One region of the Thalassospira sp. GB04J01 genome, then DNA from elsewhere that is predicted to be linked to it. Evidence: predicted binding sites of a transcription regulator. Region 1 holds the regulator's gene; the other holds the start of a gene.
What was found. The regulator PhoB, encoded in region 1, activates phosphate uptake and scavenging genes when phosphate is short. The targets are predictions, from matches to a motif close to TNTCATAAAACTGTCA.
Positions count from the first base shown of each region.

Region 1 (12,329 bases):
AGGGTGCGGGCTGTTGCGGCTCACTTGTCCATCACATGGGTAAGGAAGAAAAATCCCATCATCAGGCCAAGGGCAATATTGATGCCTGGACTGCCGAGCTGGCCGGTGACGGACTTGATGCGGTGGTCATCACGGCATCTGGCTGTGGCACGACAGTCAAGGATTATGGCCATATGCTTGCGAATGACCCGGCATATGCCCAAAAGGCCAAAACAATCTCATCCCTTGCGCGCGATATCACCGAATATCTTGCCGAGCTTGATGTTGATGCAGATGTCTTTGCCAAGGCTGATCATGGCAATCCGCGCGTGGCCTATCATTCCGCCTGTTCGATGCAACATGGCCAGAAAATCACCCGCCCGCCGCGCGACCTTTTGAAAATGGCCGGATTTGACGTGGCTGAGATTGCCGAAGGGCATCTGTGCTGTGGATCGGCCGGGGTTTATAACCTGCTACAGCCTGAAATTGCCGGTCAGTTGCAGGAACGCAAACGCGGGAACATTCGCAATACCAACCCGGACCTTGTCGCGACGGGCAATATTGGCTGCATGATCCAGATCGAAACAGATGATCTGAAAGTCGTTCATACCGTCCAGTTGCTTGACTGGGCCGCTGGTGGCCCAAGGCCGTCGAAGTTAAAAGCACCTTCGCTTCAAGGTGCCAACTAGCTTCGGTCTTTCCTGCTGTACACATAAAGAAGTCGGCTCACCCTTAACAGGGAGCCGACTTTCTTTTTAGGGGGCGTCGCCGTAATGCATTGGCCTGATCGACTTAAAAGCGCAGTTTTGTCAGGATTCTTTACCCAGCAGGCTTTGCGCGATGCCTTCGGCAGCCGACCCTTCGGAGCTATCCTCGGCGAATGCGGCGGTCTTGTCACGAATCCACTGCAACGCGGCAGCATCATCAATATCGACCTTTTGCACGACAAGGGCGAGAATCGCTTCAATTGCCAGAACGTGCGATGCGACGTTATTTACCGCCATATGCAATTCATCGATATGGCGCGACGCGGCTTCGGACATGTCGCCGAGTTCCCCCGACAGCTTCTGGATCAGTTCCTGAATTTCGTCGAGTGAAGCACTGCTCATGTTTCTTCTCCTGTGTTTGTCACGCGCACATTCGATGCACTACGATCTTGTTACCTTCTAACTAAGACTTGCGTGGAATGCGCAATATGTAAAGTCATAGCTCGGAATTAACGCCCGCGTTGCCGCGACAGGGGATGGAAAACCATCGGGCTGCGATTGCTCTGTTACAGTTTTTGTAACGAAAATTCGTGTTTGGCTCGTTTGGGGCGTGAAAACGTGGAATCAACGCGGCAAAAACCCAAATCGAGATCAATCTAATCAATTGATTTAATTGTATAAAATTCAGTATTTTTGCATCCAAAATGCGTTGTCACATAAGCTTAATAAAAGCGACACAATACCGTAAGCACCCAGCGGTAGAGTCCGGCTCGCAGATCGTTGCACCGTTCCGAAGTGGAACAACCATTGGGGAATATACCATGAAGAAGACTCTTGCTGTTGCGGCGCTGATGAGCGTTGCCTTTGCTGGCGCTGCCCAGGCACGTGACCAGATTCGTATCGTTGGTTCGTCCACCGTGTTTCCTTTCGCAACCGCAGTTGCTGAAGAATTCGGTAAAACCACCTCTTTCAAGACTCCGGTTATTGAATCAACCGGTTCTGGCGGTGGTTTGAAGCTGTTCTGTGCCGGTGTTGGCGAACAGCATCCCGACATCACCAATGCTTCGCGTCGCATCAAGAAGTCCGAAGTTGAAAAATGTGCTGCTAACGGCATTTCGGAAATCACCGAAGTTAAAGTTGGCTATGACGGTATTGTTCTGTCGAACTCCAACGAAGCACCTGAACTTGACCTGACCAAAGAGCAGATCTTCCTTGCTCTTGCTAAAATCGTTCCGTCCAAAGACGGCAAGTCGCTTGTAGATAACTTCTACACCACTTGGTCGGAAATCGATCCGAGCCTGCCGGACGTTAAAATCGAAGTTCTCGGCCCGCCGCCGACCTCCGGTACCCGTGATGCTTTCACCGAGCTGGTACTTGAAGAAGCTTGCGACGAATTCCCAGCCATTGCTGCTCTTAAAGAGAGCAACTCTGATCAGCACAAAGCTGTTTGCGCTGGCGTTCGTGAAGACGGTGCCTACGTTGAAGCTGGCGAAAACGACAACCTGATCGTTCAGAAGCTTGAAGCCAACAAAGACGCACTTGGCATCTTTGGTTTCTCCTTCCTCGACCAGAATGGCGACAAACTTCAGGGTTCGATGATCAATGGCGTATCACCGACCTTCGAAGCAATCTCTGCTGGTGATTACCCGGTTTCGCGTTCGCTTTACTTCTACGTAAAGAACGCACACGTCGGCACCATCCCGGGTATTGAAGAATACCTGGCTGAGTTCACCGCGGACAAAGCTTGGGGTGACGAAGGTTACCTTGCTGATCGTGGTCTGATCCCGATGGATGCAAAAGAGCGTGAAACAGTTCGTAACGCTGCGATGAATCTTTCGCCGCTGAGCATGTAACGTGATACTTCAACCGGTGGCGGCATGGGTCGCCATCGGTTTCTTTGTTTCCAGGCTTGATTAATTTATTGTTTTTGTCCTATTGGCCTTTCGATGTGATTTCTGCAGGCCCACCTGGCAAACGGATTTAAAGTAATGTCCCTGTCTTTCCTGTTGCTCGCGGTTGCCGCACTTTGTGCGCTGTCCTTTTATTTCGGGCGTCAGCGGGCGATTGCCCTTTCGGGCGGTCGGTACAGTAACCTTCATTCCTTGCCCGCCCATTACGGCATGTATGTCGCTTTGTGGTGTGGTCTTCCTGCATTGTTGCTGGTGGTTGTCTGGTATGTTTTTCAGGGATCGATCATCGAAGCGATGATTGTCTCGGATCTACCAGCCGAAATCACGAGCAACACCGGGCAGCTCTCGCTTGCCCTTAACAGCATTTCACTGATTGCAGAGGGCAACGGACAACATTTGTCCGTCTCGCCCGAAATCATTGACGCCGGGCGGCGTCTGGCAAATTTGCAAACCATTGCCAATGCGGCACTGGTTGTTGTGATGCTTGCGGTTGCCACGACCGGGATTGCGTTGTCCTATCGCAAGATTGATCCCGACATGCGTGCACGCAACAACGTTGAGCGTATTTCACGCTGGATCATGATCACCTGTTCGGCGATTGCGATCCTCTCAACGGTGGGAATTGTCTTTTCGCTTATGTTCGAAGCGATACATTTCTTTAGCAAAGTCAGCCCGCTTGAGTTTCTGTTCGGCCTTGAATGGAGCCCGCAAACCGCGATCCGTGCGGATCAGGTTGCATCGGACGGGGCCTTTGGCGCCATCCCGCTGTTTGTCGGGACGTTGCTGATTACCCTGATTGCGATGGCGGTGGCAGTACCGGTTGGTCTGTTTTCGGCCATTTACATGGGTGAATATGCTTCCTCGAAATTCCGTGCGGTGGCCAAACCAGCCCTTGAAATTCTCGCAGGCGTTCCGACGGTTGTCTATGGCTTCTTTGCTGCCCTGACCGTTGCCCCGTTCCTGCGCGACAATGGCGCGATCCTTGGTCTGGATGTCAGTTCGGAAAGTGCGCTTGCTGCCGGTCTTGTGATGGGCGTCATGATCATTCCGTTCGTCTCCTCGCTGTCTGATGACGTGATGTCGCAGGTGCCACAATCGCTTCGCGATGGGTCATATGGGCTTGGTGCGACAAAATCGGAAACCATCCGTCACGTGATTTTCCCCGCAGCCTTGCCCGGTATTGTTGGTGCGGTTCTTCTGGCGGTGTCGCGTGCGATTGGTGAAACCATGATTGTGGTGATGGCCGCAGGGCTTGCCGCGAACATGACGGTCAACCCGCTACAGGCGGTAACCACGGTAACGGTTCAGATCGTCACACTGTTGGTCGGCGATCAGGAGTTTGACAGTGCAAAAACCCTGTCGGCCTTTGCGTTGGGGCTGGTTCTTTTCCTTGTCACCTTGGGCTTGAACGTATTTGCCCTTAAGGTTGTTCAGAAGTATCGCGAGAAATATGACTGATATGGCATCTCTTATGGAAGATAGAGCCGCGGCCAAGGTAATCTCGGACAATCTGCACAAGCCGGTTGACTGGGACAGCCCGAAAATTGCCCGTAACATCAAAAAACGTTACGCCGCAGAACGCCGCTTTAAAATTTATGGCCTGAGCGCAATCGCGCTTGCGCTTCTGGCATTGTTTGTTCTGGCCGGGTCGATTGGGTCCAAAGGCTACACCGCCTTTTTCCAGACCTATGTCCAGCTTGAAGTGACCTTTGACGCCGCCGAGATTGATCCTGACGGCACCGGTGATCCTGCGGTGATCGGCAAGGCCAACTTTGACGGCCTGATCAAACAGGCCCTGCGTGACCGGTTCCCCGACGTCACATCGCGTCAGGCAAAACGTGATCTATACGCAATTGTTTCGGGCGGGGCATCTTATGACCTGCGCGAACGTGTGATGGAAAACCCCGGTCTGATCGGTCAAACCCGTAAGGTCTGGCTGATTTCCGGCGATGATTTTGACATGCTCAACAAAGGCTACATCAGTGCCGATGTTGACGAAGGCAGCCGTCGTCTCAATGACGAGGAAATCGCCTGGTACGACAGCTTGAAATCGGACGGTGCGGTGGAAAAACAGTTCCACAGCCGTTTCTTTACCAATGGCGATTCCCGTGAACCGGAACTGGCAGGCATCTGGGGGGCGGCTGTTGGCTCGCTCTATACCCTGATGGTGACCTTGGCCCTTTCCTTCCCGATCGGGGTGTTTGCGGCGGTTTATTTGGAAGAATTCGCACCGAAAAATCGCTTCACCACGATTGTCGAGGTCAATATCAACAACCTCGCTGCCGTGCCGTCGATTGTGTTTGGTTTGCTCGGTCTTGAGGTTTACCTCAATGTCATGCATCTGCCGCGTTCCGCCCCGGTTGTCGGTGGCTTGACGCTGGCGCTGATGACATTGCCGACGATTATTATTGCCTCGCGTGCCGCGATCAAGGCGGTGCCGCCGTCTATCCGTCAGGCCGCCCTTGGCCTTGGTGCTTCCCCGGTTCAGACTGTCACCCATCATGTGTTGCCATTGGCAATGCCGGGCATCCTGACCGGGACGATCATTGGCATGGCGCAGGCTCTTGGTGAAACCGCACCGCTTTTGATGATCGGCATGGTTGCTTTTATTGTCGATATCCCGGGCGGGGCGCTGGACCCGGCCACGGTTCTGCCGGTGCAAATCTATCTCTGGGCCGATAGCCCGGAACGTGCCTTTGTCGAGAAAACCTCGGCGGCGATTATGGTGTTGCTGGCTTTCCTGGTTCTGATGAACGGATTTGCCGTGTATCTGCGCAAGAAATTTGAACGGAAGTGGTAAAATGGCTGTTGTATCTCAAAGCGCAATGACGGCACAGCCGTCCGTCGCAAGCCCAAAAATGACGGCACGTGACCTTAATCTTTCCTATGGCGACAATCAGGCGCTGTTTGATGTCAATCTTGATATCGTCGAACGTCAGGTCACCGCTCTGATCGGCCCGTCGGGCTGTGGTAAATCAACGTTCCTGCGCTGCATGAACCGCATGAACGATACGATTGACGGTGTTACCATCAAAGGCGAAGTCACCCTTGATGGCCGCGACATCTATGACAAACGCATCGACGTTGTTCAGCTGCGCGCGCGCATCGGGATGGTGTTTCAGAAACCAAACCCGTTCCCGAAAACCATCTATGACAATGTGGCCTATGGCCCGCGGATCCATGGGTTGGTCAATTCGCGCGATGAGCTTGATCAAATCGTCATGACCTCGCTCGAACGTGCGGGCTTGCTTAAGGAAGTCAAAGATCGTCTTCAGTCGCCGGCAACCGGACTTTCCGGTGGTCAGCAACAGCGCCTGTGCATTGCACGCGCGGTTGCCGTCAGCCCGGAAGTCATCCTGATGGATGAGCCGTGCTCGGCACTTGATCCGATTGCGACTGCCAAGGTCGAAGAATTGATTGATGAATTGCGTTCGAACTACACGATCGTGATTGTGACCCACTCCATGCAGCAGGCTGCACGTGTGTCGCAACGCACGGCTTTCTTCCATCTTGGAAAGTTGGTTGAAGTTGGGGAAACCGATCAGATTTTCACCAACCCAAAAGACGAACGCACCAAGGGTTACATCACCGGCCGCTTCGGTTAAGCGCCCGCAGGAGAGCGATTTAAATGGCTGACGACAAAACACATATCGTGAGTTCGTTCGACGAGGAACTGACCCGTCTGAACAACATCATCTCGCAGATGGGCGGGCTTGCGGAAAGCCAGCTGATCTCTGCAATCCGCTCCATTGTCAAACGCGATTCGGAACTGGCTGAAAAGGTCATTATTTCCGATCATCGTATTGATATGCTTGAACAGGAAGTTCAGGATTTTGCTGTCCGTCTGCTGGCCCTGCGTCAGCCGATGGCAGACGATCTGCGTCAGGTGGTGACAACCCTGAAGCTGTCAAACGATCTGGAACGAATTGGCGATCTTGCGAAAAACATCGCCAAGCGCGCCCAGGTCCTTAATCAGATCCCGCCGATCCGCCCGGTTCAGGTCATCCCGAACATGGCGCGTCTGGCACAGGAAATCATCAAGGACGTTCTTGACGCCTATATCGAAGGCGATGCGGAAAAGGCACAGCGTGTCTGGGCCCGCGATCAGGAAGTCGATGACATGTACAATTCGCTGTTCCGCGAATTGCTGACCTACATGATGGAAGACCCGCGTAACATTACCGCATCGACGCACATGCTGTTCATTGCCAAAAACATTGAACGGATTGGCGACCATGCGACCAATATCGCCGAGACGATTTACTATCGGATCAAAGGCGAAGACCTGCCGACAGATGGTCGGCCAAAAAACGATGCAGCAAACTTTGCTGTTGTCGAACCGAATGAGTGACACTGGAGCATAGGAAGATGGACCCAACGGTTCTAATCGTCGAGGACGAAGCCGCAATCGTGACCATGTTGCGCTACAACCTCGAACGCGAGGGGATGCAGGTTGTCGAAGCCGGGGACGGTGACGAAGCGTTGAAAATCATGGCCGAAACCCATGTTGATCTGGTTCTTTTGGACTGGATGTTGCCGGTCATGTCGGGGATTGAGGTCTGCCGTCAGATCCGCCGTAAACCTGAAAGCCGCGATGTGCCGGTGATCATGGTGACCGCGCGCGGTGAAGAAGGCGATCGCATTCGCGGCCTTGATACCGGGGCCGATGATTATGTCACCAAGCCGTTTGCCATTGGCGAATTGCTGGCCCGTATTCGTGCGCTGTTGCGCCGGTCCGGTCCGGCGCAACCACAAGGGCAGTTGATCTATTCCGATATCGAAATGGATCTCGCCGCCCACCGTGTCAGCCGCAATGGCAAGGCCATCCATCTGGGTCCGACGGAATTCCGTCTGCTGCGCTATTTCCTTGAGCATCCGGGCCGGGTTTTCTCACGCGAACAACTGCTTAACGCGGTCTGGGGCCCGAACATTTATGTCGAAACCCGCACAGTTGATGTCCATATCCGCCGTCTGCGTAAGGCGCTTAATGACGTCAAAGGGACCCGCGACATCATCCGCACCGTGCGTGCGGCGGGCTATGCACTGGACTCAGAAACCGCTGCGTAGTTCACCCAAACCTGTTTTGGCGACCTGAAGATAGAAACCCCCATCGCGTTTTGCGTGGGGGTTTTGGTTTATTTGCCGTCTTTTTTGGCTTTTGGTGTTTTGGGGCCAGAGCCAGACGCAGGCTTAGCCGAGCCTGCCGCTTCGGCCTTGCGGCGCTGCGTACGCGGGGCCAGCTCATTCATCAGCAACATGTCAGCACGTCGGAACTTGGCGATTTCGGCATCAATTTCTTCTTGCGGCACATCGCAGGCCGCCAACACATGATCTGAAAGCCGCAACCCGGTTTCAAGCACCTCGGGAATGGCCGCATCCGCCCCACTGCGCGACAGCGGCCCGATATGGGTAATGTCCTGTGCGCGGGCAAAGATTTTCAAATGCGGATAGTAATGACGGAGCAGGGCAACGGCTTTTTCGGTCGCATGCGGGTTTCCCAATGCAACGACCGCAATTTTTGCTTCGTCTGTGTGCGCAGCCCGGAATGTTTCCGGTCGTGACCCATCGGCAAAATACACCGGTAATCCTTCGGCCCGCCCGCGTGAAACCTGTAGTGCATCGCTATCAAGAACCACATAGGGAATGTTGCGGGTTTTTAACAATCTCGCCAAAACCCGACCAACACGTCCGCACCCGATGACCAGAACATGCTGCTGGAGCCCCTCGGTTTCGGCTTCAATCGGGCCAAGCTGGTCGTCTTCTTTGGGATGGAGCTTTTCTTCAATGCGTTGCCCGATGGTCATCAATGTCGGGGTCAACGCCATCGAAAGGGCAACCACCGGGATCATCACCGCGACAAGATCTGGCGCAATCGCGCCATTTTGTGCGGCCAGTGCCAGCATGACAAAGGCAAACTCGCCGCCGGCGGCCAAACTCATGCCAACACGCAACGCCGACCCTTTTTCAAAGCGGGCCATCAATGCCAGAACAAACAGAAGGCCCGTTTTCGTGCCAATCAGCGCAATCAGCCAAATGACAATGGTGCCAAACTGGGTAAACACAATATCGGCATTGACCGACATGCCCACCGACATGAAAAACAGCGACAGGAAAACACCGCGAAACGGGGTGATGTCGGCCTCAATCTGATGGCGAAATTCGGTCTCAGCCAGCATCACACCGGCGATAAAGGCGCCAAGTGCCATCGAAAGTCCGGCAACTTCGGTCAGCGTGCTGGCGGCCAGAACAACAAACAATGTGCCAATGGCAAACAGTTCCGGGTTCTTAAGAAGCGCGATATAGCGAAACAGGCGCGGCAACAAATAGCGCCCGACCAGCAATAAAACACAAACCGCCCCAATCCCGGTCAGAATGCTGACCCATGGGCTGGTTTCGGTTCCAGCATCCCCTGCGGCCTGCACCATGATCAGGAACGGACCAACCGCCACATCCTGTATCAGCAAAATGGCAAGGGCGGCCCTCCCAAACTTTGTATGGAGCTGCCTATCGTCGGAAAGCTGTTTTAAAATGATCGCGGTCGATGATAAGGCCAACGCGCCGGCAATCACCACGGCACTGGGCACGCTAAAGCCAAGGACGGCCAACCCGGCAAACAGCACCGCCATCGAGACGCCAATTTGGAACAGGCCAAGCACGGCAAACCGCCCGCCAATCACGCGCAGACGTTCGCGCGACAGCTCAAGCCCGATCATGAACAACAAAAACACAACGCCAAGTTCGGCAACCGTCGCAATGTCCTGACGCTCATTGATCAGTCCGAACCCGAACGGGCCGATGCAAAAACCGCCAATCAGAAATCCGATGATGGAATTTGCCCGCAACCTATGGGCAAGCGGCACGGCGATCACCGCCGCCGTCAGGATCAGGAATAACTCGAACAGAACGCCGTGATGCATGGTTTGATTGGCCCAACACGCGGTTAAATATTTGAAATTACCAAGAATACTAGAATAACGAAAATAACCCCGCCCGTCTCATGGAAATCTGATCGACAGGCGGCAGCCCCCGCACAACAGCAGAATGCGTGACATTGATGGCTTTGATGCATGGGGACGTGATTGTTGTGACAATTGTCATGTCCTGATGACTTGCCATTCATCTTGCGGAATGCCATGTTCCGCGGGCCCAGATGGGCCTGAATTGGATGGGCCTGAATTACCGGTTGGGCCTGAATTAACGATATAATCAATACGAGCAAACACATCTTGGAACAGTTGATCCCTTATATTCAGATTATCGCCGGTCTTGTCCTTTTGACCGCGGGTGGCGAATTCATCGTTCGGGGGGCTGTTGGCCTTGCCCTTTTGATGGGGGTGTCCAAGGTTATTGTCGGCTTGACCATCGTGGCGGCGGGCACGTCCGCGCCGGAATTTGTTGTATCGCTGAACGCATCGCTCAAAGGTACTGCCGATATCGCGATGGGGAATGTGGTTGGATCAAATATCGCCAATATATTGCTGATCCTGGGGGCCGTGGCCTTGCTTAAACCTATTGCAGCAGGCCGTGTAACGGTTGTGCGCGATGGTGGGGCGATGTTGCTGGGCACGCTCTTGTTTATCGGGCTGTGCATGTTTGGCGTGATTGAACGCTGGGCCGGGGCGGTGATGCTGTGTGTGTTGGTCGCGATCTGGTACTTCACCTATAAGCACGACAAAAACATGCCTAGCCACGCCAGTAACCTGCACGAAGAAGAGGTCGATGAAGTCGGCGAGGTGCCCTCAGGCTGGTTCAAGCCGATCATTGCAACCGTGATCGGGATTGTCGCCTTGATGTTTGGCGCGGAATGGCTGGTCGATGGTGGTGTGACGGTCGCCCGTGAGTTTGGTGTCTCCGAGGCGGTAATTGGCCTAACCCTTGTGGCTTTTGGCACATCCTTGCCCGAACTTGCCGCCTCCATGGTTGCCGCATTCCGCGGACATTCCGATGTTGCGCTTGGCAATGTGTTTGGCTCAAACCTGTTGAACCTTCTGGTGATCATTGGCGGCGTTTCGCTGATCACGCCGATACCGGTTCCGGCTCAAATCCTGGCGTCTGACCTTTGGATCATGCTGGCGGTGACGGTTGCGCTTTTGCTGGTGACTTTTGCGTTCCGCAAACTGTCGCGCAGTGCCGGTGTGGTTTTCGTGATCGCCTATTTTGTCTATGTCTTCCAGCTGGTCGCGGCGTAAAAGATGGGTGGGGTGCGGTATTGGCCCCCAAAAACATCTGATGCAAAATAACGATGCCATGAAGTTTGATGTGACATAACGGGGCGATGCCAGAATGACGGATCATGTGCCAAAAACAGTATTGATTACCGGGGCCGCCAAACGCATTGGTCGCGCACTCGCACTTGATCTGGCGAACAACGGCTATGACATTGCGCTGCATTGCCATCATTCGCGCAAAGATGCCGAACATCTGGCCGATGAAATCCGCGCCCTTGGGCGACGCACCTGCGTGATCTCTGCTGATCTTTCCAACGAGGATGATACCCATCGCATCCTGCGCGAAGCCAAGGCCGCCCTTGGTCCGATTGGCATTCTGATCAATAACGCATCGACCTTTGAATATGATGACGTCAAAAGTGCAACGCGCGAAGGATGGGACCTTCATATGGAAGCCAACCTGCGCGCACCCTTTGTCCTAAGTCAGCAATTTGCCAAACGCCTGCCAGACGATTGTCAGGGCCTGATCATCAATATGATTGATCAACGGGTGTGGAATCTTAATCCGCATTTCATGACCTATACCCTGTCTAAAGCAGGTCTTTGGACCTTGACCCAGACCATGGCACTGGCCTTGGCACCAAAAATACGTGTCAATGCCATCGGACCGGGCCCGGCATTGCCTAGCACCCGACAAACACAGGAAGTTTTCGATCAGCAATGTGCGAAAACACCCCTGAAAGTTGGGACAAACCCGCAAGAGATTTGCGACGCGGTTCGATTTTTCCTTGCCGCGCCGGCCATCACCGGGCAAATGTTAGCCCTTGACGGCGGGCAGCATCTTGATTGGGCGCCCAGTGGCGACGATGACACGCCAGAAGAATGATGTCGGATGCGGATCTGACATCTGGCCGCAGATAGCAGCACAAGGAAGACCGGAAATATGACCGCAGGCCTCAAACAGGACGCCAAGATTACCACGTTGCCCTTTGCGGATTTGTCCCATACGGACCTCCGCCAAACGGACTTGCCGGGCACAGACGTGCCCGATACAGACTTGGCGGTCAGCCTGCGCCGCGTCTTTGTGCGCGATATGGTGATGCATACCTCGATCGGGGTCTATGATCACGAAAAGGAAGCCCCCCAACGTGTGCGGATCAACCTTGATCTGGCAGTACTCGAAGGCGACGGGGTGCAGAATGATGATATTTCCACCGTTCTGAGCTACGAAGATCTTGTCGTTGGTACCCGACGTATTTGTCAGGATGGTCATGTGAACCTTGTGGAAACACTTGGGGAAAAACTGGCCGACATGTGTCTTGCCGACAGACGCGTGCGCAAGGTGATCGTTCGGGTTGAAAAGCTCGACGTCTTTGAAGACGTCAGCGCGGTCGGTGTCGAAATCGAACGGCACAATATCACCCGTTGATTATCGTCCCGATCAGGCAAAAAATTTACTTTTTCACAAACTGCGACCATGGGACTCTGTGATTCCTCTAGGGCGAATCGTGTTTGTCCTTATGCACAAGCATTTGGCAGGTTGGAATCAAAGGGAAATATTCATT
Region 1 covers NZ_CCDX020000008.1:265,055-277,383, reverse strand. Annotated here, with positions in the region: gene glcF (glycolate oxidase subunit GlcF) at 1-668, shown strand, start outside; gene AMM48_RS06445 (hypothetical protein) at 789-1,088, opposite strand; gene AMM48_RS06440 (PstS family phosphate ABC transporter substrate-binding protein) at 1,508-2,539, shown strand; gene pstC (phosphate ABC transporter permease subunit PstC) at 2,675-4,054, shown strand; gene pstA (phosphate ABC transporter permease PstA) at 4,047-5,396, shown strand; gene pstB (phosphate ABC transporter ATP-binding protein PstB) at 5,398-6,201, shown strand; gene phoU (phosphate signaling complex protein PhoU) at 6,225-6,947, shown strand; gene phoB (phosphate regulon transcriptional regulator PhoB) at 6,965-7,663, shown strand; gene AMM48_RS06410 (cation:proton antiporter) at 7,732-9,513, opposite strand; gene AMM48_RS06405 (calcium/sodium antiporter) at 9,823-10,785, shown strand; gene AMM48_RS06400 (SDR family oxidoreductase) at 10,880-11,650, shown strand; gene folB (dihydroneopterin aldolase) at 11,708-12,193, shown strand.

Region 2 (6,072 bases), on a different contig from region 1:
ATGCGGTCTTGGCGCGCAATGAACTTGATGGCCGGTTTGTTACCTTACAGACGTGCGACAATCATCCGTCCAAGCCCCATCCATCAATGTTGATGGCTGCCCTTGATGAAGCCGGGGCTGATGCGCCCAATGCGGTGATTGTCGGTGATACCAGCTATGATATTGAAATGGGTCGTGCGGCGGGCATGATCGCCATTGGCGTTGCATGGGGCTATCATGATATTGAAACCCTGATGGCGTCGGGCGCACATGCGGTCATCCGCCATTTTGATGAGCTGCCGTCCGTGCTGGATCGTATTTGGGAAATTGATTGTGACGCCGCTTAAAAACCCGGAACTCGGACCGATTAACTTTGAACTGACCGTGGCAGTTGATCCCGATCACGCGTTTGAGGCCTTCACCGCTGAATTTGGGCAGTGGTGGCCAACCGATAGCCATTCGCTGTCCAAGAAAGACTGCATTGCGGTTGATATGCATCCCGGTCTTGGCGGTGCGATTGTCGAACGTGCGCGCGGACGTGAAAACATTTCATGGGGTCATGTCGAAATCTGGCAGCCGGGCGAACATCTTGCCTTTACTTGGCATCCGGGCTGGAATGCCGGGGATTATACCCGTGTCGCGGTGTCCTTTGACATGAATGATTTTGGTCGCTGTGTGATCCGGTTGGAGCACAAGGACTGGCATAACGTTGGCGATATCGCACCGGCCCTGCGCAAAGGATATGTTGCGGGCTGGGAATATGCCTTTGGCGAATGCTTTGCCAAGTATCTGCGGGAAAAACGCGGCTAAAACAGACCTATGCGCCAGATACGTAAAAGGGCACCTCTTTTTTTAAAGGTGCCCTTTGTCATGTCGGGTGCAAATTTTAAACAAGCCGATCTTCGATCATTTCACGGCGCAGTTTGACCGGATCATTGAACCAATGGGTCATAAAGCCCATTTCACGCGCTTGCTGGATGTTCTTTTCGCTGTCATCAATAAACAGGGTTTCGCGCGGGTTGAGTTTGAACCGCGCGCATGTCAGCTCAAAAATGCGCGGATCAGGTTTGGCGAGCTTTTCCTCGCCAGACACCAGAATACCTTCGAAGTGATTGAGAAACTCAAACCGTTCGACCGCGAAAGGCCATGTTTCCGCCGACCAGTTGGTCAGGGCAAACAGGCGGACATTGCCGCGTGATTTCAAATCTTCAAGGATGTGAACCGTGCGGTCAATCTGGCCCTTAAGCATTTCCGGCCAACGATCCCACCATGCGGCAATCTGATCGGCATGATCGGGATGGCGGTGCTGCAAATCAGGGATCGACTTGGCAAAGCTAAGCGCACCCTTGTCATGCAGGAAGTTCCAGTGCGGATGGCAGATCTCGCTTAGGAAATGTTCCATGTCTGCCGGATCGTCAAAGATCTTGCGATATAAATGGCGCGGGTCCCAATCAACAAGAACGCCGCCAAGATCAAACAGTACGGTTTCAATTTCGCGCATGGATACTCCTGCTTGCGGGGGGCTCGATGGTCTGAGGTTAAATCAGGTGATGGGGCGAACCGCAAGCGGCAGTTTGTTGAAAATGTTGCATTGATCGAAGGTGCCCGACTGTCCGTATCAAAGCAGGTCAACACATTATGGCGCCGATGACGGGAGTGTGATTTGCCTATGCCCCCGGTCATCGCGAATGATTGCACCGTAAGAAACTGTCATCAAAGGAGGCTTGAATATGTGTACGCTTGATGGATGTGGCTCACACGAGCATCTTGGACCACCACCCAAGGCAACAGATGAACAGCGTCGATTGTTTTTAAAAGGGGCGGTTGCCCTGCCGCTTGCGATTGTTTTGGCCGACCCTGTTCTGGCCCACGCGCAAGGGGCCATGCTTGATAAAGTCACCATCACCACACCCGAAGGCGCAAAAATGGTGGCCGAAATCGCCATGCCAGCGACCTTGCCGGCACCAACCATTATTCTGATCCATGAATGGTGGGGGCTTAATGATCATATTCGTGCCGTGGCAGCCGAATATGCCAAGCAGGGCTATATCGCGCTTGCGGTTGATTTATATGGTGAACCACCTGCGACCACACCCGATGGCGCACGTGCCTTGATGTCTGGGATGGACCCGGTTGCTGCTACCCGCAAATTGCAGTCCTCGGTCGAGTTTTTGAAAAACCACAAGGACTCAACGGGCAAAGTTGGTTCGGTCGGTTGGTGCTTTGGCGGCGGCTGGTCGCTTAATACCGCGCTTGCCACCGATGTTGATGCGGCTGTGATCTATTACGGCAATGTCAACAAAACCCCCGAACAGGTTGCGACCTTGAACGCACCGCTGATGGGCCATTTCGGAAAGCTTGATAAATCGATCAACAAGGAAATGGTCGAGGGGTTTGAACAGTCGCTCAAAACGGCGGGTAAATCGCTGTATAAATTCTATTGGTAGATGCCGATCATGCCTTTGCCAATCCGACGGGCGGGCGCTATGACGCCGAGGATGCCCAACTGGCATGGACGCGCACACAGGCGTTCTTTGATTATCATCTGGGCTAGGCTGCGGGTGCTTTGCGACAAATGGTATAACGTATAAAGGCCGGGTCAAACCCGGCCTTTATATTTGTATAATGATTGGGTTCAGGCCCTAAATTTTATCAATTCGTCGGATTGGCGCGGTTGGCCCATTTGGTTGACCGGCGTTCGATGACGTTAAAGATTTCATACATCGCAATCCCCATCACCGCGATCACCAGAAGCCCGGCAAATACCAACGGCATGTTGAATTTCGACGATGCCGACAGCATCAAATAGCCAACACCAACGTTCGATGCCACGGTTTCGGAAATCACCGATCCGACAAAGGCCAGCGTGATCGCAACCTTCAACGAGGCAAAGAAATACGGCATGGCACGCGGGAAGCCGACCTTGATCAGAATGTCTTTTCGGGTTGCACCGAGTGATCGCAACACATCGCGCAATTCCGGTTCAAGGGTGGCAAGCCCGGTCGCGACATTGACCACAATCGGGAAGAACGAAATCATGAATGCGGTGATGATGGCCGGCACCGTGCCAATACCAAACCACATGACCAGAACCGGCACCAGTGCCACCTTCGGCACCGAGTTAAACCCGACCAGAAGCGGGTTCGCCGCGTCATAAATCGTTCGGCTGGATCCTACCAGTGCACCAAGCACCACGCCAAACACGACAGCAATGGCAAAGCCCACCAGTGTTGTATAAAGCGTGTGGGTCGCATGCATCCAGATCGCTTCATGGAATTGCCAGCCGACAATGATGCTTTCGGACGGGGTGGGCAGCACATAGGGCGGGATGTTGAAAATGCGAACGATCAGTTCCCACAAAACAAACAGGCTGATGGCACTGAGCCAAGGGGAGGCTTTGCGCAGGTTGAGTTTCTTGTTCATGATATCTGCCCGCCTTTCTATGCTGCGCGCACGTCACGGATGTGACTGCGTAATTCGTGGACAAGATCGGTGAAAGGCTGGGTAAAGGTGACTTCCTGATCACGCGGCCGGGGCAGGGGGTTTTCCCGTGCAACGATGATTTTACCCGGACGTTTGGACATCACATAAATGGTATCGGCCAGATAGGATGCTTCGCGCAGATCATGGGTCACCAGAATAACCGTGAATGGGCGTACCATCCAAAGGTTCTGCAAAATGTCCCACAGTTCTTCGCGGGTAAAGGCATCCAGCGCGCCAAACGGTTCATCAAGCATCAAAAGATCGGGTTCATGGATCAACGACCGGCACAGTGATGCACGTTGCTGCATGCCACCTGACAATTCCCACGGAAATTTGTCTTCATGTCCTTCAAGCCCGACACTGGCCAGAAGCTTGCGCGCGCGGTCTTCGTATTCGGCGCGATGTTTGCGCAGGCGGTTACGGTGCGGCTTGACGATTTCCATCGGCAGCAAAACGTTATCAAGTGTCGTGCGCCACGGCAAAAGGGTCGGATTCTGAAACGCCATGCCGACAATTTTAAGCGGGCCGGAAACTTCCTTATTATCAACAAGCACAATGCCATCGGTCGGCGGCATCAGGCCGGATACAAGTTTCAGCAAGGATGATTTGCCACACCCCGACGGGCCAACAACCGCGACAAACTCGCCCTTGTTGATCTTCATGTTGGTGGTGTCGAGGGCGAGTTCGTCGCCTTCGCTATAGCGCATCGTGACGTTATTGAGTTCGACAAAGCTTTTAGACACGGCAGTCATTCCCCCTGCTTGTCCGGATTGTTTTTTGTTATGTGTTATGGGCGCGATCATTGCATGCCGGGGCAGGATAACCTGCCCCGGATGTCAGTTTTTATTACTTGATCTGGCGGTCGGCCTCGCCTGGCATAAAGACATCGGTAAAGACATCGCCCACAGTTGGCTTGTTTTCAAAGCCAAAGGCCAGTGCAACCTGATCAATCGCCTTGGCCATACGGTCGGTCTTGACCATGCCCATGCCGTTTTCCAAGCTGTCCGGGGTGACGACATTTTCGTCAATCGCCATCTGAAGGCGCTGTAGCTCAAGGGCCGGGTCAATCAGTGGATCGACTTCCTTAAGGGCTGCGATGGCCGATGCCGGGTCTTCAATCGCCGCACGCCAGCCTTTGACAACAGCACGCAGGAAGCCGCGCAGTTCTTCAGGATGCTTTTCCATCATTTCCGGCGATGCCAGAAGGCCGTTGCCATAAAAGTCCATGCCGAAATCCTTGTATTGGAAAACGGTCAGGTCTTCTTTGCCAATGCCTTGTGCCTGCAGGTTCAGGATGGATGTGAAATAGTGACCGGTAATCGCATCCACATCGCCGCGCACCAGCATCGGTTCACGAAGCGGCGGGTCCATGCTTTCCCATTTGACGGCATCGACATCAAGGCCGGTTGCCGACGCAAAGGCCGGGTAAAGTTTGCGCGATGCGTCAAACACCGGCGCGCCAAGCGTCTTGCCAATCAGATCTTCGGGTTTGATGATGCCTGATTTCTTAAGCATGAACAACGCAAACGGCGGGCGGTCATAGACCATGAAGATCGACTTCATGGCGCGGTCCGGGTTGGTGGCGTTAAATTCAACCAGCGAATTGATATCGGCCAGTGATACGTCATAGGCCCCACTGGCAACCCGCGTGATCGCCCCGACCGAACCGTTGCCAGAGTCAATCGTGACATCAAGCCCTTCGTCGGCGTAATAGCCGTTCTTTTTGGCCAGAATATAAGGGGCAGCCGGACCTTCATATTTCCAGTCGAGTGAAAATTTAAGGTCCATCTCGGCCTTGGCCGACGTTGCGCCAAACGCAATCGCAGCACTTAGTGATGCGCCAAGTGCGGCGCTAAAAAATCGGGTTGTGAATTTTGTCATACGAATGAAGCCTCTCCTGATTTCGGACTGTTATTATCAGCCCTGCAATCGAAATAATCCCCTGACGACACAGCAAGGCACATGCCATGTCCATTATTGTCGCGCATTTTCGCGCTTTTGTCATATTCACGTCGCAGAGTAGGGATGTTTACTATTTGGTCAATGGGTTAAATTGATCAAAAATTATACAGAAATTTCTGATAATCGCCTAAATGGCGTTCTGATGACGTAAAACCGTCTGAAACCCCTTGCGCCGAACTCTGCTTTTAGGCATATGGCGATCATGGTTACACAAACGATCAATCGCTTCTATAAAAAGGCCGATGCTGCTGTTGATGACAGCGGTGCGGGATGGCGTGTCCAGCTTGACGGACGCTCGGTGAAAACACCGGCCAAGGCAGACTTCCTGCTGCCGTCCGAGGTGCTGGCACGTGAAATTGCTGCGGAATGGGATGCGCAGGGCGAAAAAATCCTGCCCCATACCATGCCGATCATGCAACGTGCGGCCACCGCCATTGACCGCGTACGGCCAAATCGCCCAACCGTGGTGGCGGAACTGACCGGATATGGCCGGTCTGACCTGTTATGCTATCGGGCAAGCTTCCCCACAGACCTGATCGAACGTCAGGCAAAAGCTTGGCAGCCGCTTCTTGATTGGGTCGCACAGGAACTTGGCATTGAGCTGATCGTGACCGAAGGCGTCATGCCGGTCAGCCAAAACGAGGATGC
Region 2 covers NZ_CCDX020000007.1:62,520-68,591, reverse strand. Annotated here, with positions in the region: gene AMM48_RS04995 (HAD-IA family hydrolase) at 1-326, shown strand, start outside; gene AMM48_RS04990 (SRPBCC domain-containing protein) at 313-789, shown strand; gene AMM48_RS04985 (HAD family phosphatase) at 866-1,480, opposite strand; gene AMM48_RS04980 (dienelactone hydrolase family protein) at 1,710-2,426, shown strand; gene AMM48_RS22485 (dienelactone hydrolase family protein) at 2,420-2,533, shown strand; gene AMM48_RS04975 (ABC transporter permease) at 2,632-3,402, opposite strand; gene AMM48_RS04970 (ABC transporter ATP-binding protein) at 3,420-4,214, opposite strand; gene AMM48_RS04965 (ABC transporter substrate-binding protein) at 4,309-5,343, opposite strand; gene AMM48_RS04960 (ATP12 family protein) at 5,627-6,072, shown strand, end outside.
Region 2: the regulator PhoB is predicted to act here: its motif matches at 1,547-1,562, upstream of AMM48_RS04985 (HAD family phosphatase).